DNA from 3 places in the Promicromonospora sp. NFX87 genome. Region 3 is predicted to be linked to each of the others. Evidence: riboswitches for the same ligand, from Rfam matches in the RefSeq annotation. Region 3 holds a riboswitch; each other region holds the start of a gene.

Region 1 (7,800 bases), 1.1 Mb from region 3:
TGCTCGGTGCCCCGATCGGCGGCGACCTGGAGACGACGACGAACGTCGCGCCCGGCGACGTCGTCGAGGTGCGGACCGGGTACGCCGACAACCCGAACACGGTGACGGGCTGCGAAGAGGCGTCGCCGGGCTCGGGCGCGTGCGTAGCGGGCGCCGGGACGAACTTCCGGTACCTGCACCAGTCGCCGTCGGCCGACGCACCGCTCGCGAAGGACCCGGGCTGGATGCCGGACGGGTCGGACGGGACCACGTACGCGAGCGACGTGAGCGCGCGCGTGCAGTCGGGGCACAAGCTCGTCGTCGACCAGGTGGAGGGCGACTGGCTGGGTGTGTGGTGGGCAGGTTCGCTGGCCTGGCTGCACAACCCGGCAGAGCGCCCGGTGGTGGTGCCGGCGACGGCGAAGACGGTCACGGTGGCGGGCGACGCCGCGGCGCCGGTCTACGGCAGGGCCTACCCGGAGGCGGCGGCCTACGCGAAGTACCCGGGCGTCCCGGTGCAGCCGGTCACCCCGATCGAGTACACGGTCGGGGTGGGCCAGACCTACGCGGTGGCCGACGCCCACGTCGCGTCCGACTACTACCGAGCCACCACGTTCGACGGCACGGGTCCGGGCGACCGCACGGTGGTGCGCGGCGACGACGTCTACTACCAGCTCTGGCTGGCGCACCGGTACGTCTTCGTCAACGCGGCCGACGTCGAGATCCACGATCCCGTGGTGGCGGACGTGACGGGGCCGAGCATCGAGGGCCGGGCCAAGCCGGGGAAGGTCCTGCGCGCGGACGCCGGCACGTACCTCCCGGGCGAGGCGGACGTGGAGTACCGATGGCTGCGCGACGGCGAGCCGGTGCGCTGGGCGAAGGGTGACCGGTACCTGGTGACGGCCCTCGACCAGGGCGCCGAGCTCACCGTCCAGGTAACAGTCTCCGCGAAGGGCCACACGTCGGCGACATACACCTCGCCCCCGAAGCAGATCCCGCCGAGATAGAACCAGGGCGAGATAGAACTGTGGCGAGATAGAACTGCAGCGAAGTAGAACCAGGGCTTGGCGCTCGGGTTCTACTTCGCTGCAGTTCTATCTCGCCCTGGTTCTACTTCGCGGGGCCTGGGGTCACCAGTTCTGCGTGACGCCCGGCATGTTGGCCGGCAGCCTCACGTGCTTCGGGTGGTAGACGTACGTGACGCCGTCGGTCGACGTCTGCCACACACGCTCGAAGTTCTCGCGCGTGTAGACCTGTCGCACCTCTTCGTTGCTGGCCTTGTTCGGGTCGTTGATGATCGGGTCACCGTCCGCGGTGAACCCGACCAGCACGACGAGGTGCCCCGGGGTGCTGTAACCGGCCTCGGGCATCTCCGCCTCGTCGAAGTTGATCGAGAAGGTGAGCGGGATACCCGCCTCGATGAACCTCTCGGCCTCCGCGAGGGAGCGCAGCCGGGTCACGAACGACTTCAGCCCGAACGTGCTGGCGTAGGCGGCGTTGAACGGCCAGTTACCGGCACCCTCGTACGCGTAGTCCCAGGTGTTGATCGCGGCGTAGTCGACCTGCGGGTCACCATTCGGGGCCACGATGTCCGCCAGCTCCTCGGCCGGCACCTCGCGTCCGTAGGAGTAGATGACCATCGTGGACGACGTCGGCGAGCACCACACCTGGCCGCCGCCCCCGAACTCGGGGTACTCGCCGCGGTGGATGTTCTGGCTGTACTGCGGCACGTCGAGCGACACCTCGCGCCCGAGCGTGAAGTCGCTGGTACCCGTGTAGTGCTCGTCGGGCAGGTTCTCGCTGGTCATGGTGCTCACCGACGCCAGGCGCGGCGACGTCCGGGCGCCCTCGGGCCGGTAGAGCCGGGCCCGGGTCTGGAACGCGTCCGGCTCGAACCCGGCCCGTGAGACGAACGTGTCGGTGAACAGGGCCGCGTCGGTGTCGCCCTGGCCGTTCAAGGAGGTGCGGTGGATGTCGCCGACGCGCCCGTCAGCGGGCGCGAACTCGTCGCCCGACGCCCAGCGGCCCATCACGAACCACTTGGTCCAGGTCCCGTCAGCCTTGCGGCCGCGGAACTCCACCTCGACCCAGGTGCCCGTGGGGGTGTCCGCGTTCCAGGAGGGAACGGCCTGCTTGATCGGGTACCCGACCTCGACGACCGGCGAGGTCCACGTGCCGGTCTCGTACGTGACGGGCGTGCCGTCGCCGAACGGGTCGGTGTAGTCCACGAGGTCGCCGCCGCGGGCCAGGAAGAGCCCACCGTGCACGTCGAACCGGAGCTCGTCGCGCTCGCCCCGGAGCAGCTCCCGGCGTCCGTCCCAGGAGGTCAGGGTGATCTGGTTGTCCGACGCCGTAGGGCTCACCTCAGCTCCCGCCGCCGACATCGCACCCGCCACGATCCCAGTCTGGACCACGAGCGCCCCCGTAGCCGCCAACGCGAACGCCCTCGTTCGCAGGTTGTTCCGTACCGGCATTCCAGCCTCCAAGTCCCGGCTCCCTGCTGGGGTGAGCGAGCCGTCCGGCCTTGCTTATCACGGTCGGCGGTGGGGGAGAAGGAAAGTGCCGGACAGTGCTAACCTCGGCGGCGATCCCACGGGTGCCTCACGCAGGGGCTGAGATCGGGCTGTACGGCCCGGGACCGTTGAACCTGTCCGGTTAACACCGGCGTAGGAAGCAGGAGTCTCATGATGGAGAAGTCCCAGTCCCGCACGCTCGCGTACCAGTACGAGCGCGACCACGAGCACGACGGCGGGTACAGCACGCCGCAGGACGACACAGGTCTCCGGGTGCCGGTCACGGAGATCACGCTGGCGCCGTCGCCCGACGGCGCCCCCAACGAGCCGGTCCGGGTCTACCGCACGCAGGGCCCCGGCTCCGACCCGGTCCGCGGCCTGGCGCCGGCCCGCGAACCCTGGGTCGTGGCCCGCGGAGACACCGAGGAGTACGACGGCCGCGACCGGGCACTGTCCGACGACGGACGCGGCGCACTGCGACGCGGTGCCGCGAGCCAGGAGTGGCAGGGTGAACGACGTCGGCCCCGCCGGGCGCTCCCCGGCCGGACCGTCACCCAGATGCACTACGCACGCCAGGGCGTGATCACGCCCGAGATGCGGTTCGTCGCGGTGCGCGAGGGCTGCGACGTCGAGCTGGTGCGCAGCGAGGTGGCCGCCGGCCGGGCGATCATCCCGAACAACGTGAACCACCCGGAGTCGGAGCCGATGATCATCGGCAGGGCGTTCCTGGTGAAGGTCAACGCGAACATCGGCAACTCCGCCGTCCACAGCTCTATCGCGGAGGAGGTGGAAAAGCTCGAGTGGGCCACCAAGTGGGGCGCCGACACGGTCATGGACCTGTCGACGGGCGACGACATCCACACCACGCGCGAATGGCTCATGCGGAACTCGCCGGTGCCCATCGGCACCGTGCCGATCTACCAGGCCCTGGAGAAGGTGAACGGCGATGCCAGCGCGCTGACCTGGGAGATCTACCGCGACACGGTGATCGAGCAGTGCGAGCAGGGCGTCGACTACATGACCGTGCACGCCGGCGTGCTGCTGCGGTACGTGCCGCTCACCGCCGACCGGGTCACGGGCATCGTCTCGCGCGGCGGGTCGATCCTCGCGGGCTGGTGCCTGGCGCACCATCAGGAGAACTTCCTCTACACGCACTTCGACGAGCTCTGCGAGATCTTCGCCCGGTACGACGTCGCCTTCTCGCTCGGCGACGGCCTGCGGCCGGGCTCGCTCGCCGACGCGAACGACGCCGCGCAGTTCGCCGAGCTCGACACCCTCGCCGAGCTGACGAAGCGGGCCTGGGCCTACGACGTCCAGGTGATGGTCGAGGGACCCGGACACGTCCCGTTCCACCTGGTGCGCGAGAACGTGGAGCGGCAGCAGGAGCTCTGCGACGGCGCCCCGTTCTACACGCTCGGCCCGCTCGTGACCGACATCGCGCCCGGCTACGACCACATCACGTCCGCCATCGGCGCCACCGAGATCGCCCGGTACGGCACCGCGATGCTCTGCTACGTCACGCCCAAGGAGCACCTTGGCCTGCCGAACCGCGACGACGTCCGCACCGGCGTGGTGACCTACAAGATCGCCGCGCACGCCGCCGACGTCGCCAAGGGGCACCCCGGCGCCCGCGACCGGGACGACGCCCTGTCCAAGGCCCGCTTCGAGTTCCGCTGGCGGGACCAGTTCAACCTGTCGCTCGACCCGGAGCTCGCGGAGTCGTACCACGACGAGACCCTTCCGGCCGAGGCCGCGAAGACCGCGCACTTCTGCTCGATGTGCGGGCCCAAGTTCTGCTCGATGCGCATCTCGCAGGACATCCGCGACGAGTTCGGCGGGGCGCAGCACCAGGCGGCGCTCGCGGACGCGGCGTCGGCGTCGGCGTCGGCCCAAGCGGAGGGCATGGCCCAGAAGTCCGCGGAGTTCCGCGAGTCGGGCGGCGAGGTCTACCTCCCGGCCCCAACCCTCCGCCCCTGACCCCACCCCCGCCAGACCCGCGAAGTAGAGCGTGTGTCTGGACAGTTGCTCTACTTCGCGGGCAGGCGATCGGCGAAGTAGAGCGGGTGTCCGGACGCACGCTCTACTTCGCGGACCTGGGGCGACGGGCCGCGGAGGGTCAGGTCAGGTCGGGTACCGGGCCCGAGGTCGTGCCCTCGACCAGGGTCACGGGCAGCACCACCGACGGGGGCTCCTCGCCGGCCAGCAGCGCGATGACGGCCAGGCCGAGCGCCCGGCCCTTCTCGACGAGCGGCTGGTGCACGCTGGTGAGCACGTCGGGGGAGAGCCACGGCAGGTCGAGCCCGTCGAACCCGGCCACGGACACGTCCTCGGGCACCCGCAGCCCGAGCTCACGGGCGGCGATCACGGCACCGGCGGCGAGCAGGTCGGAGTGCGCGACGATCGCCGTCGGACGGTCCCGGGCGGGCGCCCACTCGGACAGGATCTCGGTGGCGGCGTCGCGCCCGTGCTCCACGAGCGAGGCGGGCGTCTCCCACGAGATGACGGGCTCGATGACGTCCCGCACGCCGGCCAGCCGATTACGGGTCGGCGTGCGCTCGGCGGACGCGAGCCGGTCGGCGTCGACCAGCCCGGACCGCTCGTCCCGCCCGAACGGCAGCGTGATCTCCGCGATCCGGGTGTGCCCGAGCTCGACGAGGTGCCGCACCGCCTCGGCGGCGCCCCGGCGGTCGTCGACGCTCACCACGGGGACGCCGGACACGTCGTGTCCCTCGCCGATCACGACGGGCACCCCCCTGCGCTGCAGCGCGGCGAGGTTCGGGTCGTCCTTGAGGGTGCCCCAGACGAGCACCGCGACGTCCATCGCGGCGGCCTCGACCAGCGGGTCGACGGCGGGCGGCAGCCCCGCCTCGGCGGCGAGCCCCATGGACTGCGTGGTCGCGCCCTGCGGCATACCCGGCACGAGCAGCACGCCGAGGCCCTGCTCGCCGATCGCGGAGACCAGGCCGTGCAGCACCTGGGTGGAGACGGGGTCGCGGAACGACCTGCCGAGCTGGTCGCCGATCACCACACCGACGATCCCGGACCGTCCCGACCGGAGCTGCCGCCCCAGGGGGTTGGGGCCCGAGTACTCGAGCTCGCGTGCGGCGGCGAGCACCTTCTCCCGGGTCTCGGGGGTGATCGGTCCGGCACCGGAGAAGGCGAGCGACGCGGTGGAGACGGAGACACCGGCCAGCTCGGCGACCTTCGCGAGGGTCGGGCGTACGGTCTGGCGGCTCATCGCGGTTCCTTGTCTCTCACCTCGGCACCAGTGGTGCGGGGCCCAGGAATCTGCTGGGCTGGTCCCAGATTGTGGCTTACGGTCGGGAGATTCAACCGCACCAAGGAGTTCAGTGCCTACTGCACACGCCGCCGCTCGCGCGGTCTTCGTCGTCTTCGCCGCCAGTGGGTTCGCGTTCGCGAGCTGGGCGTCACGCCTTCCGGCCGTCCGGGACGGGCTGTCCTTCTCCGAGCAGGAGATGGGTCTGCTGCTGCTCACGGGGTCCGTCGGTTCCGTCGCCGCCATCCCGCTCTCGGGGCTGGTCGCCGAGCGGTTCGGTACCGCGCGGACCGTCCTGGGCTTCGCGAGCCTGGTCGTGGTGGGCCTCGCCGTGGCCGGCTACGGCGTCGCCACGGGCGAGCACCTCGCGGTGCGGCTCGGCCTCATCCTGTTCGGCGTGGGCACCGGCGTCTGGGACGCCGCGATGAACCTCGAGGGCGCGGCCGTCGAGCAGCGGCTCGGCCGCGCGATCATGCCGGTCTTCCACGCCGGGTTCTCGTTCGGCACGGTGGTCGGCGCCGGCGTCGGCATCGTGGTGGCCAACGTGGGCGTCCCGGTCCTCTGGCACGTCGTGGCCGCGGGTGTGATCGCCCTGCTGTCGGTCGTGGTCGCGGTCCGCTTCTTCTCACCGAACGTCGTCGCGGCGGTGCTGCCGGACGGCGTGGCGATGGCCAGGGCGGGCAGCGCGGACGGCGCCGACCCGGGAGAGGTGACGCCCCCGCCATCGGGCATCACGGGGCTGCTCTCCGCCTGGCGGGAGTCGCGCACGCTGGCGATCGGGCTCGTGGTGCTCGCCGCCGCCCTGACCGAGGGCGTCGCCAACGACTGGGTGGGCCTCGCGGTGGTGGACGGGTTCGGCACGTCCGACGGGATGGGCGCCGCCGGCCTCGCCGTCTTCCTCACGGCCATGACGGCTGCCCGGCTCGCCGGGACGCGGGCCATCGACCGGTTCGGCCGGGTGCCGGTGCTGGTGGTCTCCGCGGTGCTCGCCTTCGCAGGCGTGCTGACGTTCGCGCTGGTCCCCGTGCTGTGGGTGGCGCTGGTCGGCGTCGGCCTGTGGGGTCTCGGTGCGGCGATGGGCTTCCCGATGGGGATGAGCGCGGCGTCCGACGAGCCGCGGCGGGCGGCCATGCGGGTGGCAGCGGTCTCGACGATCGGCTACACCGCGTTCTTCGTGGGGCCGCCTCTGATCGGCCTGGTCGCGCACACGACGGGCTACCGCCTGGCGGTGCTCGTGCTCCTGGTCCCGATGGTGCTCGCGCTGGTCCTGGCGCGCTCCGTGCGCCCGCTGCCGTCGGCCGCTGGTGTGAAGAGGTAGTGCAGGGAGCTGAGCGCCCCGACCGGCGGGGACAGGCCTGCGAGAGTGAGCAAGGAACACGTCTGCCGACACGAAAAGGTTCCAGAATTGGCAGACATCACCCACGGCATGTCGAAGATGTGCACAAATCCAACGCGACAGGTAGATAGGCTTGCACGGTGAGCCCATACCCGGCAGACACCGTCCAGGCGCAAGCGGTGGCCCCCAGCCTCGCCGATCTCACCACACTCCGCGTGGGTGGCCCGGCAGCCTCGTTCGTCGAGGCCGAGGAAGAGGCTGCTCTGATCGAGGCGGTGAGGACCGCCGACGACGACGGTGTGCCGCTGCTGGTCGTGGGTGGCGGCTCCAACCTGCTGGTGGCTGACGAAGGTTTTGACGGTCTCGTCGTACGGGACACACGCAGCGGCATCGCCGTCGAGTCGGACGATTCCTGTGGCGGCGCCGTGGTGAGCGCCCCGGCCGGCCAGAACTGGGACGAGCTCGTGGAGCGTGCCGTCGCCGAGGGCTGGGTGGGCGTCGAGTCCCTGTCGGGCATCCCCGGGACGGTGGGCGCGGCCCCGGTACAGAACATCGGCGCGTACGGTCAGGAGCTCTCTGGAGTGGTCTCACTGGTCCGCACGTGGGACCGGGGCGAGCGACGGGTGCGCACCTTCTCCGTCGGGCAGCTGGACTTCGGGTACCGCACGTCGCTGCTCAAGCGTTCGATGCACAGC
Region 2 (7,800 bases), 3.1 Mb from region 3:
GGCCTTGCCCGTCTCCGGGTCGTAGACGGCGGTGGTCGCGCTGCCCGAGGCGACCTGCGCTCCGGCGGGAAGCTTCATCGTGGCGTCGAGCACGAGCTGCCCCGGGTTCACCGGGCTCGCGGAGAACCTGCTCGTGCTGTTCAGGAGGACACGCTGTGCGTCCTGCTCCACGTCGAAGCTTCCGGCGCCTGCCAGCAGGACGCCGTCCAAGGCCTTCGCGTCGTAGTTGAACCGGCCGAGCTCGCCCTGCGCGGTCCGCGTCACCCACACGCCCGAGTCGTTCAGCTCGACGTCGGCTGTCGACTCGCCCTCGTACAGGAGCGCGAAGCTCAGGAGCCCCGCCCCGAAGAGGGTCACCACACCGGCCGACACCACGGATCGACGGTTCTTCAACGCGCGTGAGACCAGGCTCATGCGTCCTCCTCATTCCACGAAAGATTGCTCGCCCGGACGGCCCACACAGGCGCAACCGGAGCACCCTACCGAGTACAAAGGTGAAAAGTCGTCGAATATCGGTGGGTAGAACTACCCGGAATGACCTGTCTGTCCGTCGGGTGGTCCGGAACGACGGTTGCCCTTCTGTGGCGTGCGCCGGGAGGATGAGCGACATGACAGCCACCCCGCCTCCGGTACCCCGTCGGGGGCGCGCCGTACGTCTCGTCGTCCCGGTCCTCGCCGTCCTCGGACTCGTGCTGCTGGGCGCCGCCGCCTGGTCCGAGAGCCGTCCGTCGCCCGGGTGGTTCGCGTACGCGCCCCTGTCGGACACGACCTACGTCCCACGCGGCACCCCCGCGCCGGGGACGGCAGTGCTGCTGTCCGGCGCCGGTGCGCTCCTGCTCGGCGGTGCGGTCGGCTTCGCCGTCGGACGGCGCGGCCGGCCCGCGGCGGACGAGCACCGCCGTGCCGGTGGACCGGCGCCCGACGAGCTGTGAGATCAGGGTCGCGCGCTACCGGTCCGCGTTCGTGATCCTGCGACGCAGACCGGCAGCCGCCGCCCTCGGGTCGTCCGCCTGCGTGATGGCGCGCACGACGACGACGCGGCGCGCCCCCGCGTCGAGCACCTGGTCCAGGCGGGCCTCGTCGACCCCGCCGATGGCGAACCAGGGTGTGGCCGGGTCCTTGGCGGCGACGTCGCGCACCAGGTCGACGCCGACGGCCGGGCGCCCCGGCTTGGTCGGTGTGGCCCACACGGGTCCCACGCAGAAGTAGTCGACGCGCGGGTCGGCCTCGGCTGTCAGCGCCTGGTCGAGGGAGTGGGTGGAGCGGCCCAGCACGGGGCCGTCGCCCAGCAGGGTCTGCACCGCATCGCTGGGCAGGTCGCCCTGGCCCATATGCACCACGGGCGCACCGGTGAGCCGCGCGATGTCCGCTCGGTCGTTGACCGCCCACAGCGCGCCGTGCTCGGCCGCCACCCGGGCGACGAGCGCGTGCAGCTCGACCTCGCGGGCCGCCTCCAGGGACTTGTCCCGGAGCTGGACGACGTCGACGCCGCCCTCCAGCGCCGCGTGCAGGAAGGGTTCGAGGTCGCCGGTGTCCTGACGGGCGTCCGTGCACAGGTACAGGCGGGCGCAGGCGAGCCGGGTACGGGGATCCACGAGCGCGAGTGTAGGCCGACGCACCGACGGTCCGACGCCTTGTGCACAGGCGTCCCGGAGCGGCTGCCCGGCGGGGTTAAGGTTGTCGCGTGCACGGGAGCCCCGGACGGGGCTGAGAGGGCGCAGGGCGCCGACCGTCGAACCTGATCTGGGTCATGCCAGCGAAGGGAGAACACTTGAGCAGCCGTGCGAGCAGCCACGTGAGCAGTCACGCGTGCGACGTCCTCGTCGTCGGCGGGGGCGTCATCGGCCTGACCGTTGCCTGGCGTGCGCTGGAGGCCGGGGCGAGCGTCGTCGTCCTGGATCCCTCGCCCGGCGACGGCGCCACCCATGCCGCCGCGGGCATGCTCGCGCCGGTTATGGAGGCGGGCTTCGGGGAGGAGGCGCAGACGCGCCTGGGCACGGCCTCGCTCGCCCTCTGGCCCGAGTTCGCCGACGCGCTCGAACGCGCGGCGGGGCTGTCGGCGGGCGGCGTCGGCCTGGACACCGCAGGGACCCTGGCCCTCGCCTACGACGGCGACGACCTGGTCGCGCTGCGCCGGACCCTCGCCCTGCACCGGGAGCTGGGGCTCGGCTCGGTGGAGATCACGCCCGCCGAGGCGCGGCGGCGCGAGCCCGGCGTCGGACCCCGGGTCGCGGGTGCGGCGTGGGTCCCCGGCGACCACCAGGTGGACCCGCGTGCGGTGCACGCGGCGCTCGCCGTGGTCACCGCGCGCGCGACCCACGTGCCCCGCGCCGCTCTCTCGCTGACCTGGGCGGACGGCGCGGTCGTCGGCGCGCTCGACGATGCCGGTACCGCGTACTCGGCGGGGACCGTGGTCCTGGCCGCCGGCCATGCGAGCGCGGCCCTGTTCGCGGGCGCGCCCACCCGGCCCGTACCCGGCACGACCCTGCGCCTGGACGCCGCCGCCGACGGGTCGCCTGCGGTAGTGGTGCGCGGCACCGTGCAGGGGCGACCCGTCTACGTGGTGCCCCGCCGGGTACGGCCCGACGGGCGGCGCGAGCTGGTCGTCGGCGCGACGTCGGACGAACGCGACGACGACCACCTGACCCGCGCCGGCGACGTCTTCGCGCTGCTGCGCGACGCCCGGGCCCTGCTGCCCGAGCTCGACGACGCGGTCCTCCTGGAGGCCGTCACCCGGTCCCGGCCCGGCAGCCCGGACAACGCGCCGCTCCTGGGCCGGGCGGCCGACGGCCTCTACCTGGCCACGGGGCACTACCGCAACGGCATCCTGCTCACCCCGCTGACGGCGGCCGCCGTCGACGCGGCGCTGGGCGCGGCGCCGCGCGGTCCGGGGGACAGGGCCGCCGTCGAGGCGGCCGCCCGGTACGCGGACCCCCGCCGGTTCGCCGGTGCGGACCGCACCACACCCACGACTGAACGAGGAGGCACAGCATGACCACAGCACCGTCCACCGCACCGTCCAGCGCGTCCGGCACGGCCGTCGTCAACGGCGAGCCGTACCCGCTCGACGGCCCGCTGCCGATCGCCGACCTGGTCGCCCGCCTGCTGCCCGGCCTCGTCATCGACGGCGCGCCGCGCGGGGTCGCGATCGCGGTCGACGACGTCGTCGTGCCCCGCAGCGCCTGGGGCACCACCGACGTCCGGCCCGGCGACCGCGTCGAGGTAGTCACCGCCGTGCAGGGAGGCTGAGCATGCTGAGCACCGACGACACACCGTTCACCATCGCGGGCACGACGCTCGGATCGCGCCTGGTCATGGGCACCGGGGGAGCGGCGAGCCTGCTCGCCCTGGAGGACGCCCTCGTGGCCTCGGGCACGGAGCTGACGACCGTCGCGATGCGCCGCGTGTCCCGGCCCCGGCCGTCGGCCGACCCGGCAGCCGCCGGTGACCCGTCCGTCTGGGGGCTGCTCGAACGCCTGGGCATCCGGGCCCTGCCCAACACCGCCGGCTGCTTCTCCGTGCGCGAGGCGGTGCTCACCGCGCAGCTCGCGCGCGAGGCGTGCGCGACCGACTGGGTCAAGCTGGAGGTGATCGCCGACGACGTGACGCTCCTGCCCGACGTGATCGGCCTGGTGGAGGCCGCTAAGATCCTGGTCGACGACGGATTCACCGTGCTGCCGTACACCAACGACGACCCGATCACCGCGCGCCGCCTGGAGGACGTCGGCTGCGCGGCGGTCATGCCGCTGGGCTCGCCCATCGGCTCCGGGCTCGGCATCGCCAACCCGCGCAACATCGAGGCGATCGCCGGCGCGGCGTCGGTCCCGGTGATCCTGGACGCGGGGATCGGCACGGCGTCGGACGCGGCGCTCGCGATGGAGCTCGGGTGCGACGGCGTCCTGCTGGCGACCGCCGTGACCCGCGCGGCCGACCCGGTGCGGATGGCGCACGCGATGCGGCTCGCGGTCGAGGCGGGTCACGCCGCGGCCGGTGCGGGCCGGTCGCCGCGGCGGGAGCGCGCGCTGGCGTCGTCCCCGGTCGGGGGCCTGGTCACGGTCGGCGGCAACGTGGTCGGCGACAACCTGGACCTGGCACTGTGACCGCGCTGCCGCCGCTCGTCGAGCCCGGCCGCGAGCTGGACCGCGACGAGCTGGCCCGGTACGCGCGCCACCTGGTGCTACCCGGGATGGGTGCCGAGGGGCAGCGCCGGCTGGCGAGCGCACGCGTGCTGGTGGTGGGCGCGGGCGGCCTCGGCAGCCCCGCCCTGCTCTACCTCGCCGCGGCGGGCGTCGGCACGCTCGGAATCGTGGACGACGATGTGGTCGAGACGTCGAACCTGCAGCGGCAGGTGGTCCACGGCGTCTCGGACCTGGGCTCGCCGAAGACCGCGTCGGCACGCGCGACGGTCGCCGAGGTCAACCCGCACGTCCGCGTGGTCGAGCACCGCGAGCGGCTGACCGTCGCCAACGCGCTGGACGTGCTCTCGGGCTACGACCTGGTGCTCGACGGGACCGACGCCTTCGCCACGCGCTATCTCGTCTCCGACGCCGCGGAGGTGCTGGGGATCCCGTGCGTCTGGGGCGCGATCTACCGGTTCACGGGACAGGTCGCGACGTTCTGGGGTGCTCCGCCGGCCGGCGTCGACGGCGTGACCTACCGGGACGTGTTCCCGGAGCCGCCGCCGGCCGGTGCCTCGCCCGACTGTGCGACGGGCGGCGTGCTCGGCGCGATGTGTGGCACCCTGGGCTCGGTCATGGCCACCGAGGCGATCAAGCTCGTCACCGGGCTGGGCGAGACCCTGCTCGGGCGGCTCGCGACGTACGACGCCCTGGCCCTGACCTGGCGGCACCTCACCGTCCGGCGCGATCCGGCCCGCGAACCCGTCACAGCGCTGCTGGACAGCACCGGCACAGGTGCCGGCGACGCCGACCCCTACGCGGTGTTCTGCGGGCTGTCGCCGGCGGACGGTCCGGAGTCCTCGGACGGCGTGGCGGCCACGGTGCGGACCGGTGTGGGGGAGCTGGCGGCGCTGCGCGCGGACGGTCCGGAGCCCGCCGTGCTCGACGTGCGCGAGCCCTGGGAGATCGAGCTCGCCGCCCTGCCCGGTGCGCGGCCGGTCCCCTCGGGTGCCTTCGCCGGGGACCGCTCGGGGGCCGTGGTCGACGACGTCACGGCCTGGGCGGCAGGCCGCCCGGTACACGTGCTCTGCAAGTCCGGCGCCCGGTCCGACCGCGTGGCCCGGCAGCTGCGCGAGACAGGGCTCGACGCCCGGTCGGTCGAGGGCGGCATGGACGCATGGCTACGTGAGCAAATCGCAAGCAAAAAAAGAACAAATTTGGGGCAAATGGGGCCATAATCATCCCCATGACCCTCGCCCAGGTGAGGCCAGGCTTGTTCGGCTGGCCGGCGTTCTGGTTGATGTACGCCGCCGCCGGCAATCTCGGCGCCATGGCGGCCACTGTCGTGCTCGTGCCGCCGCTGGTCGCGCTCGGGGATTCCCCCGTGCGGCCCGTGCTCACGGTGGTCGGGACCGCCGTCTGGGTGGCCGCCGTGGTCCTGGCGGTCCGCTGGGGGCATCCGAAGATCGCGCGCTTCATCGACCGGGCGCACTTTCGCCTGACCGAGGACCACCTGTACCTCGGCCGGCGGGACAAGCTGACCGTCGACCTCCGCGACGTGACGGACGCCTGGTTCGGCATCCGCACCTCCGGCGGCTCCGCGACGAGAGCCGCGACCCGGCACGGCTACCGGGTGCTGGTGCTCCGCCTGGAGAACGGCTGGTTCGTGCCGGTCTCCCCGCCGCCGGGAATGTTCGCCGGCGGCGAGAGCGTCTCGCCGGACGCCATGCCGGTCGAGGCCGTGGTGAGCGGCGGGACCGACTTCATGAGGGCGCTGATCACCAGGCTGGAACCCGTCCTCCGGGAGGGGGAGGAGATGCCGTGGGGAATGCGCGAGCTCACCGGGCCGGCCGACGTCAACTGGGTGTACGGCCCGGGCGCGCCCCAGCTCCCGAAGGGTTCGAGGCTGCCGAACTGGACCTTCGTCTGATGGACGCGGGACGAGCGTTTCCTGGAAGTGCTGTGACATCCGGGCGCCCGGTGCGTCTGAGAGGTATGACGCCGACGACAGGTACCGTGACGCCGTCCACCACCGACCCGCAGCGGGCGACCGTGCCCGTTCCCGGAACCTTTACCGGAAGTGGCGCCGAAGCCGGCGCCCTGATCGCGCTCGACATCGACGGCACCCTGTCGGCGGGCGGCATGGTCGTCCCCGCCGTGACCGTCGAGGCAGTGGGGGACGTGTGGCGGGCCGGACACGAGGTGGTGCTGGCCTCGGGCCGGTCCCTCGTCGGCGTTCTGCCCGTCGCCCGCCGGCTGGGTATCGACCCGGGCTGGGTCGTCGCGTCCAACGGGGCGGTGGTCGCGCGGGTCGGTGCCGCCCTGTCCGGCGGGTTCCGGCTCGAGACGGTGCACGCCTTCGACGTCGAGCCGGTGATCCGCCTCGCTCGCGCTGCCCTTCCCACCGTCCAGGTGGGCGTCGAGGAGATCGGCTGGGGCTACCGGGTCAACCGGTTCTTCGACCCGAGGCTGGTGAACGGGGAGCAGCGCGGTGTCCCCGACCCGGAGCTGTGGGACGTTCCCGCGTCACGCGTCATCCTCCGGGGCGCGGGCGTCCTGGACCTGATCGAGCCGCTGCGCGCGCTGGGTGTCACCGCGACCCCGGCCGGCCCCGACTGGGTGGACGTCACACCGCGCGACGTGAGCAAGGCGACGGCGCTGGAGCGGATCCGCGAGCGGATCGGCGTGGACCCGAGGTGGACCCTGGCCGTGGGAGACGGCGTCAACGACCTGGAGATGATCGCGTGGGCGGCCCGCGGCGTCGCGATGGGCCACGCGCCCGCGGCCGTCATCGATGCCGCGGACGAGGTCACCGGGACCCTGGCGGAGCACGGCGTCGCCACGGTGCTCCGCACGCTGACCCCGCGTCACGAGGCCTGAGGTCGCTCCGCGTACGAACCGGCGAGGTCGGCCACGTCGTTGGCGTACGACACCGAGCGGTTGTACGCCGCCAGCGCCGTGGTCCACCCGTCGTCGGTGGTGACGTCGCCGCCGCTCTCGCACAGGTAGTGGGCGGCGGTCAGGGCCGCGTCGTCGATCTGGTGCGGATCGGCTTCCCCGTCGAGGTTGCCGTCCACCGCGTGGTCCGCCCAGGTGGCCGGGATGAACTGCATGGGGCCGACGGCGCGGTCCCACTCCGCGTCCTCGTCGAGCTCGCCGTCGTCCGTGTCGGTGATCGCCATGACGCCCTCGCTGCCGTCCAGCGGGATGCCGATGATCGCCGGCCGCACCGCGCCGTCGTCGTCGGTGCGCGCCCCGAGGTAGGTGCCGTGCACCGACTCGACCATGCCGATACCCGCGAGCGTGTTCCACCCGATGCCGCACTCGGGCTGCGTCCGCGCCAGCCGCAGGGCCGCGCCGGCGTACGCCGCCAGGGCTCGTGGTGGGATCTCGGTGCGTTCCGCGGTGTCCGCGAGCCAGCTCCCGAGCGCCAGCTCCGCGAGGGGGACCTCGGCCATGTCGCCTCGGCCGGCTGCCTCGGGAAGCTGCTGGAGCGGCGCGGGTGCGTAGGTGAGATCCGGCCACGTCATCCCGCCGGCGCCGCAGCCGGTCAGCAGCAGCGCGGTCGCGAGCGCGACGGTCCAGATTCTTGGTCTGACGGCGATGATGCGACTCCGAGGTCTGGGGAACGGGTCAGCGGACGGCGACCCCCTGGCGCTCGCCGCGCTTTGACCGAGGCTAC
Region 3 (7,800 bases):
CGAGCGGGCGGTGGTGGTCGCTCGCGCGCCGCGGGCGTCGAGCACCACGACGTCGGCGCCGCCGTCGGCGAGCAGCTGGGCGGTCACGACACCGGTGAGACCGGCGCCGACCACCACGACGTCGGTGCGGAGCGGGCCGGGGGCCATGACCCCCGGTGTGCCGCTGCCGGTGCCTTCCAGGTCAGTCGTCGCGTCAGTCGTCGCGTCGTAGGGGGTCTCGCTCACGGTGCACCTCCGCTGCTCGATCCGTGCTGCTGATCCGTACTGGTCGGTCCCTGTGCCGGCCCTCGGGCGGGCCTGTCCCAGGCTGGCACGGGGCTCTGGCACTCGCAGCGCCTCGCTCCTACAATCGAGTCGGTGGAGTCATGAAGCGGCTCCAGGTCCACCTCGGATCTGGGAGGTTCAAGATGCCCCCTTCTCTGCAGCCCAGGCTCAGCATCGTGGACGGCGCAGGCGGCGACACGGCTGAACGGTCACCGAGCTTCTCGGCGGGCGACCTGGCGCATGCTCTCGGCCTGGGGACCAACCTGCTCGTCGGCAGCTACCGCGTCGACATCACGTCGGGGACCTGGTGGTGGTCCGACGAGCTGTACACGATGCACGGGTGGAGACGGCACGAGGTCCAGCCGTGCCTCGAGGCGCTCCGGTCCCGCAAGCATCCCGACGATCGCGCCCGTGTGGTGCGGGCCGCCGCCGAGGCGCTGCGGACGGGCCGGCCGTTCGCGTGCGCGCACCGGATAGTGGACCGCAAGGGCCGCACACGTTCCGTGGTCGTCATCGGCCACGGCCGGCGCAGCGGCCCCGCCCGGTCGCCGGAGCTGGTCGGGTACGTCATCGACGTCACGCCGGTCCAGAAGGAGGCGCTGGCGCGCAAGTCCGAGGCGGTCGTGACCAGGGCCTTCGTCAGCCAGGCGGTGATCGAGCAGGCCAAGGGCGTCATCATGGCGGTGCGCGGGGTGAGCGAGGAGATCGCCGGTCACCTGCTGCACGAAGCCGCCCAGCGGGTGGACATCCCGCTGCGGCTGGCCGCCGACCAGGTGATGGCCAGGCTACGAGCCGACGGCGAGCGGGTGGACCGTGAGCGGGGAGGCATCACGCAGGAAGGCCTCGCACGCGCGCTGGACGGCGTCGAGCCGGTGGGGCGGCCACGCGGGCACGACCCCCTGCTCACCCGGCGGCCGCGGAAGGTGCCGGCGCGCACGTCCGGCTGAGCCCGTGACCTGAGCCTGCGATCGGATGCCCGGCCCGGTGATCCCCGGCCGGGCATCCGTCGGGTCAGCGCGCGGCGCGGCGGGCGGCGAGCCGCAGGGCGGCCGTGGACGCGCCCTTCGCCGCCATGCGCTTCGCGAACACCGCGGTACCTGCGGCGACCGCCGCGAACACGGTGGCCTGCACCAGGTCCAGCTCCGGGTCGTCCGCCTTGCTGGGCGCGTCGTTGCCGGTCACGCCTTTCCAGATCATGCTGACCGCCTTCTGCGCGACCCAGCCGGCTGCGAGCGTCAGGGCAAGAGTGCCGACCTTCTCGGCGAGTGTCTGTTCCGTCTCGATCTTGGCCATCTCTACACCGTAGCGTCCGACCAGCCAGTAGGCTGGCCGGACACGACAGGGGAGCGCCACACGGCGCTGAGAGTGCGGAACACCGCAGACCCTTGAACCTGATCCGGGTAAGACCGGCGGAGGAAGTCGAGGCACGATGTTGCGTCTTTCCGGTGCTCGCGAGGGCACCATCCATGTTGTTCCGGTCGCCGGAGCGCTCTCCGTGGCGCTCCTGCTCGCCGGGTGCGGCGGCTCGGAGAGCGGTGGCTCCGGCGGGGGCGACCCGGCGGCGTCGGGCACCGTGACCCTCGTGACCCACGACTCCTGGGCGCTCGACGAGAAGGTCGTCGAGCGGTTCGAGAAGGAGTCCGGGCTCACCGTCGAGGTCAGCGCGGCGGGCGACGCCGGGACCCTGGTGAACCAGCTGGTGCTGACCAAGGACGCGCCGCTCGGCGACGCCGTGTTCGGCATCGACAACACCTTCGCGTCCCGAGCGCTCGAGGCGGGGGTGGTCGAGGAGTACACCCCGGCGGACCTGCCCGACGGCGTCGAGCAGCTCGGCGGGGCGCTCACCCCGATCGACCAGGGCGACGTCTGCGTGAACGCGGACGAGGCCTGGTTCGAGAAGTCGGACCTCGAGGTGCCGAAGACGCTCGAGGACCTGGCCGACCCGCAGTACCGGGACCTGCTCGTGGTGAGCAACCCCGCGACGTCGTCGCCCGGGCTCGCCTTCCTGCTGGCGACCGTCGGGGCGTTCGGCGAGGACGGGTTCGAGGACTACTGGGCGTCCCTGGCCGACAACGGCGTCAAGGTCGCCGACTCCTGGGAGGACGCCTACTACGTGGACTTCTCGGGTGCGGGCGAGGGCGGCGAGCGCCCGCTCGTCCTGTCGTACGCGACGTCGCCCGCGTTCACGGTGAGCGAGGACGGCTCGGAGTCGACCACCAGCGCGCTGCTGGAGACGTGCTTCCGGCAGGTCGAGTACGCGGGGGTGCTCGCCGGGTCGGACAACCCGGAGGGCGCCCAGGCGTTCGTCGACTTCCTGCTCGGCGAGGACGCCCAGGCCGCGCTGCCCGAGTCGATGTACATGTACCCGGCCGACCCCGCCACCGAGCTGCCCGCCGACTGGAAGAAGTTCGCACCCCAGGCGGAGGCGCCGTTCGAGGTGGATCCCGCCGAGGTGAGCGAGCACCGCGACGAGTGGATAGAGCGGTGGACAGAGACCGTAGTCGGCTGAGTCGGAGGCTGGGTCGGCCGGTCCTGCGGCCCGCGCCGCTGCTCTGGGGGACGGCGGTCGCCGTCCCCCTCGGCTTCCTCGCCGTCTTCTTCGCCTGGCCCGTGGCCGCGCTGGTGGTCCGCGGTTTCGTGCCCGACGGCGTGCTCGACCTCACCGGTTTCGCGGACGTGCTGTCCAGCCCGCGCACGTGGCGGCTCGTGTGGCTCACGCTGACCCAGGCGGTGCTCGGCACCGCCTTCTCGGTGCTGCTCGGCCTGCCGCTCGCGTACCTGCTCTACCGCCGGTCCTTCCCGGGCCGGGTACTGGTGCGCGGGCTCGTGACGGTGCCGTTCGTGCTGCCCGCCGTCGTCGTCGGAGTCGCGTTCCGTACCCTGTTCGCGCCCGGCGGCGCCCTCGGCTTCCTGGGCCTGGAGGAGTCGCTGGCCGGGATCGTCGTCGCCCTCGTCTTCTTCAACGTGTCGGTGGTCGTGCGGACCGTCGGCGGGCTGTGGGAGCGGCTCGACCCCAGGACCGAGCAGGCCGCCGCATCCCTCGGGGCGGGGCCCGCGCGGGTCTTCCGCACGGTGACGCTGCCCTCGCTGGGTCCCGCGATCGCGTCCGCGGCCTCGGTGGTGTTCCTGTTCTGCGCCACCGCGTTCGGGGTGGTGCTGGTCCTCGGCGGCGTGCGGTACGGCACCGTCGAGACCGAGATCTGGACCCGCACCACCCAGTTCCTGGACCTGCGGACGGCGTCGGTGCTCTCGATCCTGCAGCTCGTGGTCATCTCGGGCGCCCTCGCGGTGTCCGCCCGGGCCCGCCGGCGCCGCGAGGCGGCGCTGCGCCTCGTGTCCGCGCACGGTTCCGCCAGGCGGCTGTCCTGGCGGTCGCCCCAGGACATGGTGATGGCGCTCGTGGGCGCGGCGATCGTCGGCGGGCTCATGGTGCTGCCGCTGGCCGGCCTGGTGGCCCGCAGCTTTCGCGAGCCCGACGGCTCCTGGGGTCCCGGGAACTACGTGGCGCTCGGGACCACCGGCGAGCGCAACGCGCTGGTCGTGACCGTGTGGGAGGCCACCGCGACCTCGCTGCGGACGGCGCTGGCCGCGACGGTGATCGCCCTGGTGGTCGGCGGTCTCGTGGCGCTCGTGGTGTCCCGGCGGCCTCGGTCGGTCGGCGCGCGCCGCGCCGTCGGGGCGCTGGACGGGCTGTTCATGCTCCCGCTCGGGGTGTCCGCCGTGACCGTCGGCTTCGGCTTCCTCATCACCATGGACCAGCCGGTGCTCGGCGTGGACCTGCGGACCTCCGGACTGCTCGTCCCCGTGGCGCAGGCGGTGGTCGCCGTACCGCTCGTCGTGCGCACGGTGCTGCCGGTGCTCCGGGCGATCGACCCCCGGCTGCGGGAGGTAGCCGCGGTGCTCGGTTCCGGTCCCGGCCGCGTCCTGCGGACCGTGGACCTGCCGATCGCCCTGCGCTCGGTCGGCCTGGCCACCGGGTTCGCCTTCGCGGTGTCGCTCGGCGAGTTCGGCGCGACGTCGTTCCTCGCACGGCCCGACGGCGCCACGCTGCCCGTCGTGATCTACCGCCTCATCGGACGGCCCGGCGCCGAGAACTACGGGATGGCGCTCGCGGCGTCGGTGGTGCTCGCCGTGCTCACCGCGACGGTGATGATGGTGGCCGAGCGGTTGCGCGACGAACGCGCCGGAGGGGAGTTCTGATGGCTGGGCTGGAAGTTCGGGACGTCAGCGTGCGCTACGGGGCCTCGACCGCGGTCGACGGGGTGTCGCTGACCGTCGCGCCCGGCGAGGTGGTCGCGCTGCTCGGCCCCAGCGGGTGCGGCAAGTCGTCGCTGCTGCGCGCCGTGGCCGGGCTCGAGCCGCTGGCCGGCGGCAGCGTCCGGTACGACGGCGAGGACCTCGCCGGGGTGCCGGTCCACAAGCGCCGGTTCGGGCTCATGTTCCAGGAGGGGCAGCTCTTCCCGCACCGGGACGTGCGGCGGAACGTCGCCTACGGGCTGGAGACCCAGGACCTGACCCGGGCGGAACGGGACGAGCGGGTGTCCACGCTGCTCGACCTCGTGGGGCTCGCCGGCTACGAGCAGCGGGCCGTGCCCACGCTGTCCGGCGGCGAGCAGCAGCGGGTGGCCCTCGCACGGGCCCTGGCCCCGCGGCCCCGCCTGCTCCTGCTGGACGAGCCGCTCTCCGCGCTCGACCGGCAGCTCCGGGAACGGCTCGCGGGCGAGGTGCGCTCGGCGCTGGTCGAGACCGGTACGACGGCGGTGTTCGTCACGCACGACCACGCCGAGGCGGCCGCCGTCGCCGACCGGATCGGCGTCATGGACCGGGGACGGCTCCTCCAGGTCGCCGCCGCGGGCGAGCTGCGGGCCGCACCGGCGTCGGACCGGGTGGCGGAGTTCCTGGGCCTGCGCGGCTGAGCCGTTCCGCCGTCCTACCCGGGTCACCGGTCGGGCACACCCGCCTGAGGGCCACACGACGCGGTACCACAGGCTGATGCCGCCGTGCCCGGTCTTCGAGAGGGTGCGCTCAGGCACGACGGACGTGCCGAGGAGCGGAGGAATCTCATGACCGAGAACTCAGCAACCAGCAGCTCGTGGCCCGCCTGGGCGGTGCCGCTCGCCGCGGCAGTGGTCGCCGTGGCGGTGTGGCTGATCGGCGCGGCGCTCGGCGTGAACCTCGAGGCGCAGCTCGGCGCGGACGTGCAGGCCGTCTCGGTGGTGGCGGCGGCGGTCACCGCGCTCGCGGCGGGACTTGCCGGCTGGGGCGTGCGAGTGCTGATCGGGCGTCTGGTGCGCGGCGGCGGCGTGGTCGTGTGGTTCGTGCTGTGCGGCGTCGTCCTGCTGGCGTCCATGGTGGGCGCGCTCGCCGGGACCACGCCAGGGGCGGTCGCGATCCTGGTGACCATGCACGTGGCTGTGGCCGCAGTCGTCGCGCTGGGGCTACGCACCGTCAGGCGCGGCGCTCCGTCGGGATCAGCTCTCGCCTAAATTCGGGGCATTGCGGGTGAATCTTCTCTAACCTCTCAGGTGAACCCAGGCATCTCAGACCTGGGCCCCAGGGAGGACGCCTCGATGAGATTTCGTACGAGACTCAGCAGGACTGCGCCCGCGGTCGCCGCAGCGGCCACGCTCATGTTCGCCGGGAGCGCTGTGCCCGCCGCGGGCGCGGGTCCGGCCGGGGCCGTCGCCGGCACGACGGCCGCCGCGGGCGACCCCGTCACCCACGACGAGAACGAGCGCGTGCCCGAGGGCGCGGCGTGGACCCAGGCGTACTTTCCGTCGGGGGACGGCGCCGAGCTGCACGCCGACATCCTGCGCCCCGCTCACCTGGGCCCGAACGTGCGGACGCCGGTCATCCTGTCGATCGGGCCGTACTTCGCGCACGCCGGGCAGACGGGGCCCGAGGGCTGGGACGTAGTGGGCCCGTCCGCGCGGTTCCGGGACTTCGTCGACGGCGCCGACCTCATGAGACACGAGTACACCTTCGTCATGGTGGACATCCGCGGCTACGGCGGCAGCACCGGCTGCCTCGACTGGGTGGGTCCGGGCGAGCAGGCGGACATCGCCGCGGCGATCGAGTGGTCCGCGAGCCGGCGGTGGTCCACGGGCGACGTCGGCATGTACGGCAAGTCGTACGACGCCGTCACCGGGCTGGCCGGCAACAACCTGGACCTCGAGCCGCTCAAGGCGGTGGTGGCCCAGGAGCCGCTGTGGAACATGTACAACTACCTGTGGAGCAACAAGGTCGCCCGGCCGAACCTGACGGGCACCCCCGAGGCGTACAACTCCATCGCCACCATGAAGCCCATGAAGGGCGACAGCAAGCGGTACGCGAAGAACGCCCGCTACGAGGAACGGCACCCCGAGTGCCTGGCGAACAACCTGTCGGACCCGAACGAGCCGGACGCCGGGTCGGAGTACTGGGACGCCCGCAACCTGGCCGAGGACGCCGCGGGCACGGACACGCCGCTGTTCGTGACCCAGGGCTTCATCGAGCCCAACACCAAGCCCGAGGACATGGAGCTCTTCCTCGACAACCACACGGGCGTGGAGCGCGGCTGGCTCGGCCCGTGGGACCACGTGCGGGGCAACGACGTCACCGACGGGCGGCTCGCCATGGGGCGCGCAGGCTTCTTCGACGAGGTGATGCGGTTCTACGACGAGTTCCTCAAGGGCGTCGAGCCGGGTGTCGAGGACCCGGCGTACGCGATCCAGGACAACACCGGTGCCTGGCGTGCGCAGGACACGTGGCCCGAGGCCGACAGCTCGACCCGGGTGCGGCTGCGCAAGGGCTCCTACGTGGACGACGGCGGGCCACGGCCGGCGCGGTCGGCGGGGCCGACGGCGGACCGGGTCGACGGGTGGGACATGGAGAACGCGCCGACGCTCGCGCCCTCGCTCGCCCCTTCGCTCGCGCCGGAGAGCCGCGCCGCGGGCGCCGTCACGTCGTCCTACTGGACGTGGTCGGCGCCCGTCGAGTCGGCGGTGCGGATCACCGGCACGCCGTCGGTCACGCTGAACGCGAGTGCGGTCGGGGACGTGATGGTGCGGCTCTGGGACGTCGCGCCCGACGGACGGGCGACCATGTTCGACGAGAACGCGGCGCTGATCGAGCGCCGGGGGCGGCTGTCGTTCGACCTGAAGTCGACCGACTGGACCCTCGCGGAAGGACACCAGCTCGGCGTGCAGATCGGGACGATCAACTACAACTCCTGGAACTGGCTGCCCGAGCCGTCCGGCAACACCGTGCGCGTGAGCGGTGCGCGGCTCTCGCTCGACCTGCAGGACCCGGCGGGCGACGTCGCCACACAGGGGGAGGAGGCGGCCTACCTGGAGCGCTATGTCGCCGTGAACTCGAAGACGCTGTCCGGCGTGGGGAGGGGCAGCTTCCACCTCGGCGTCTCGCACTCCTGAGCTGATCGGTACTCCAGCCTGACGCCGCCCGGGCCGGGCGCCACCTCGTCGTGGCGCCCGGCCCGCGCGGTGCCGGCGTCAGACCTCCGAGCTCGCCTCGACCACGTCGTAGTGCTTGCGTCCC

The links. A riboswitch is a leader RNA that binds a small molecule or an ion and turns the genes downstream of it on or off. The one in region 3 is predicted to bind thiamine pyrophosphate.
Region 1: it holds a riboswitch for thiamine pyrophosphate, as region 3 does, so the genes downstream of both, thiC (phosphomethylpyrimidine synthase ThiC) here and ACNYC2_RS00135 (thiamine ABC transporter substrate-binding protein) in region 3, are expected to answer to the same signal.
Region 2: it holds a riboswitch for thiamine pyrophosphate, as region 3 does, so the genes downstream of both, thiO (glycine oxidase ThiO) here and ACNYC2_RS00135 (thiamine ABC transporter substrate-binding protein) in region 3, are expected to answer to the same signal.

What each region holds. Positions count from the first base shown of each region.
Region 1 is NZ_CP183413.1:5,493,649-5,501,448, reverse strand. It holds gene ACNYC2_RS24670 (N-acetylmuramoyl-L-alanine amidase) at 1-986, shown strand, start outside; gene ACNYC2_RS24665 (C39 family peptidase) at 1,110-2,393, opposite strand; TPP riboswitch at 2,564-2,669, shown strand; gene thiC (phosphomethylpyrimidine synthase ThiC) at 2,664-4,469, shown strand; gene ACNYC2_RS24655 (LacI family DNA-binding transcriptional regulator) at 4,609-5,730, opposite strand; gene ACNYC2_RS24650 (MFS transporter) at 5,843-7,087, shown strand; gene ACNYC2_RS24645 (UDP-N-acetylmuramate dehydrogenase) at 7,246-7,800, shown strand, end outside.
Region 2 is NZ_CP183413.1:3,411,150-3,418,949, reverse strand. It holds gene ACNYC2_RS15455 (Ig-like domain-containing protein) at 1-414, opposite strand, end outside; gene ACNYC2_RS15450 (hypothetical protein) at 609-932, shown strand; gene thiE (thiamine phosphate synthase) at 948-1,595, opposite strand; TPP riboswitch at 1,679-1,782, shown strand; gene thiO (glycine oxidase ThiO) at 1,772-2,995, shown strand; gene thiS (sulfur carrier protein ThiS) at 2,992-3,249, shown strand; gene ACNYC2_RS15430 (thiazole synthase) at 3,252-4,100, shown strand; gene ACNYC2_RS15425 (ThiF family adenylyltransferase) at 4,097-5,356, shown strand; gene ACNYC2_RS15420 (hypothetical protein) at 5,365-6,048, shown strand; gene ACNYC2_RS15415 (HAD family hydrolase) at 6,114-6,998, shown strand; gene ACNYC2_RS15410 (lytic transglycosylase domain-containing protein) at 6,986-7,648, opposite strand.
Region 3 is NZ_CP183413.1:26,333-34,132, forward strand. It holds gene ACNYC2_RS00120 (FAD-dependent oxidoreductase) at 1-225, opposite strand, end outside; gene ACNYC2_RS00125 (PAS domain-containing protein) at 408-1,211, shown strand; gene ACNYC2_RS00130 (DUF4235 domain-containing protein) at 1,276-1,557, opposite strand; TPP riboswitch at 1,595-1,699, shown strand; gene ACNYC2_RS00135 (thiamine ABC transporter substrate-binding protein) at 1,694-2,773, shown strand; gene ACNYC2_RS00140 (ABC transporter permease) at 2,770-4,464, shown strand; gene ACNYC2_RS00145 (ABC transporter ATP-binding protein) at 4,464-5,180, shown strand; gene ACNYC2_RS00150 (DUF6069 family protein) at 5,328-5,750, shown strand; gene ACNYC2_RS00155 (CocE/NonD family hydrolase) at 5,835-7,676, shown strand; gene ACNYC2_RS00160 (winged helix-turn-helix transcriptional regulator) at 7,755-7,800, opposite strand, start outside.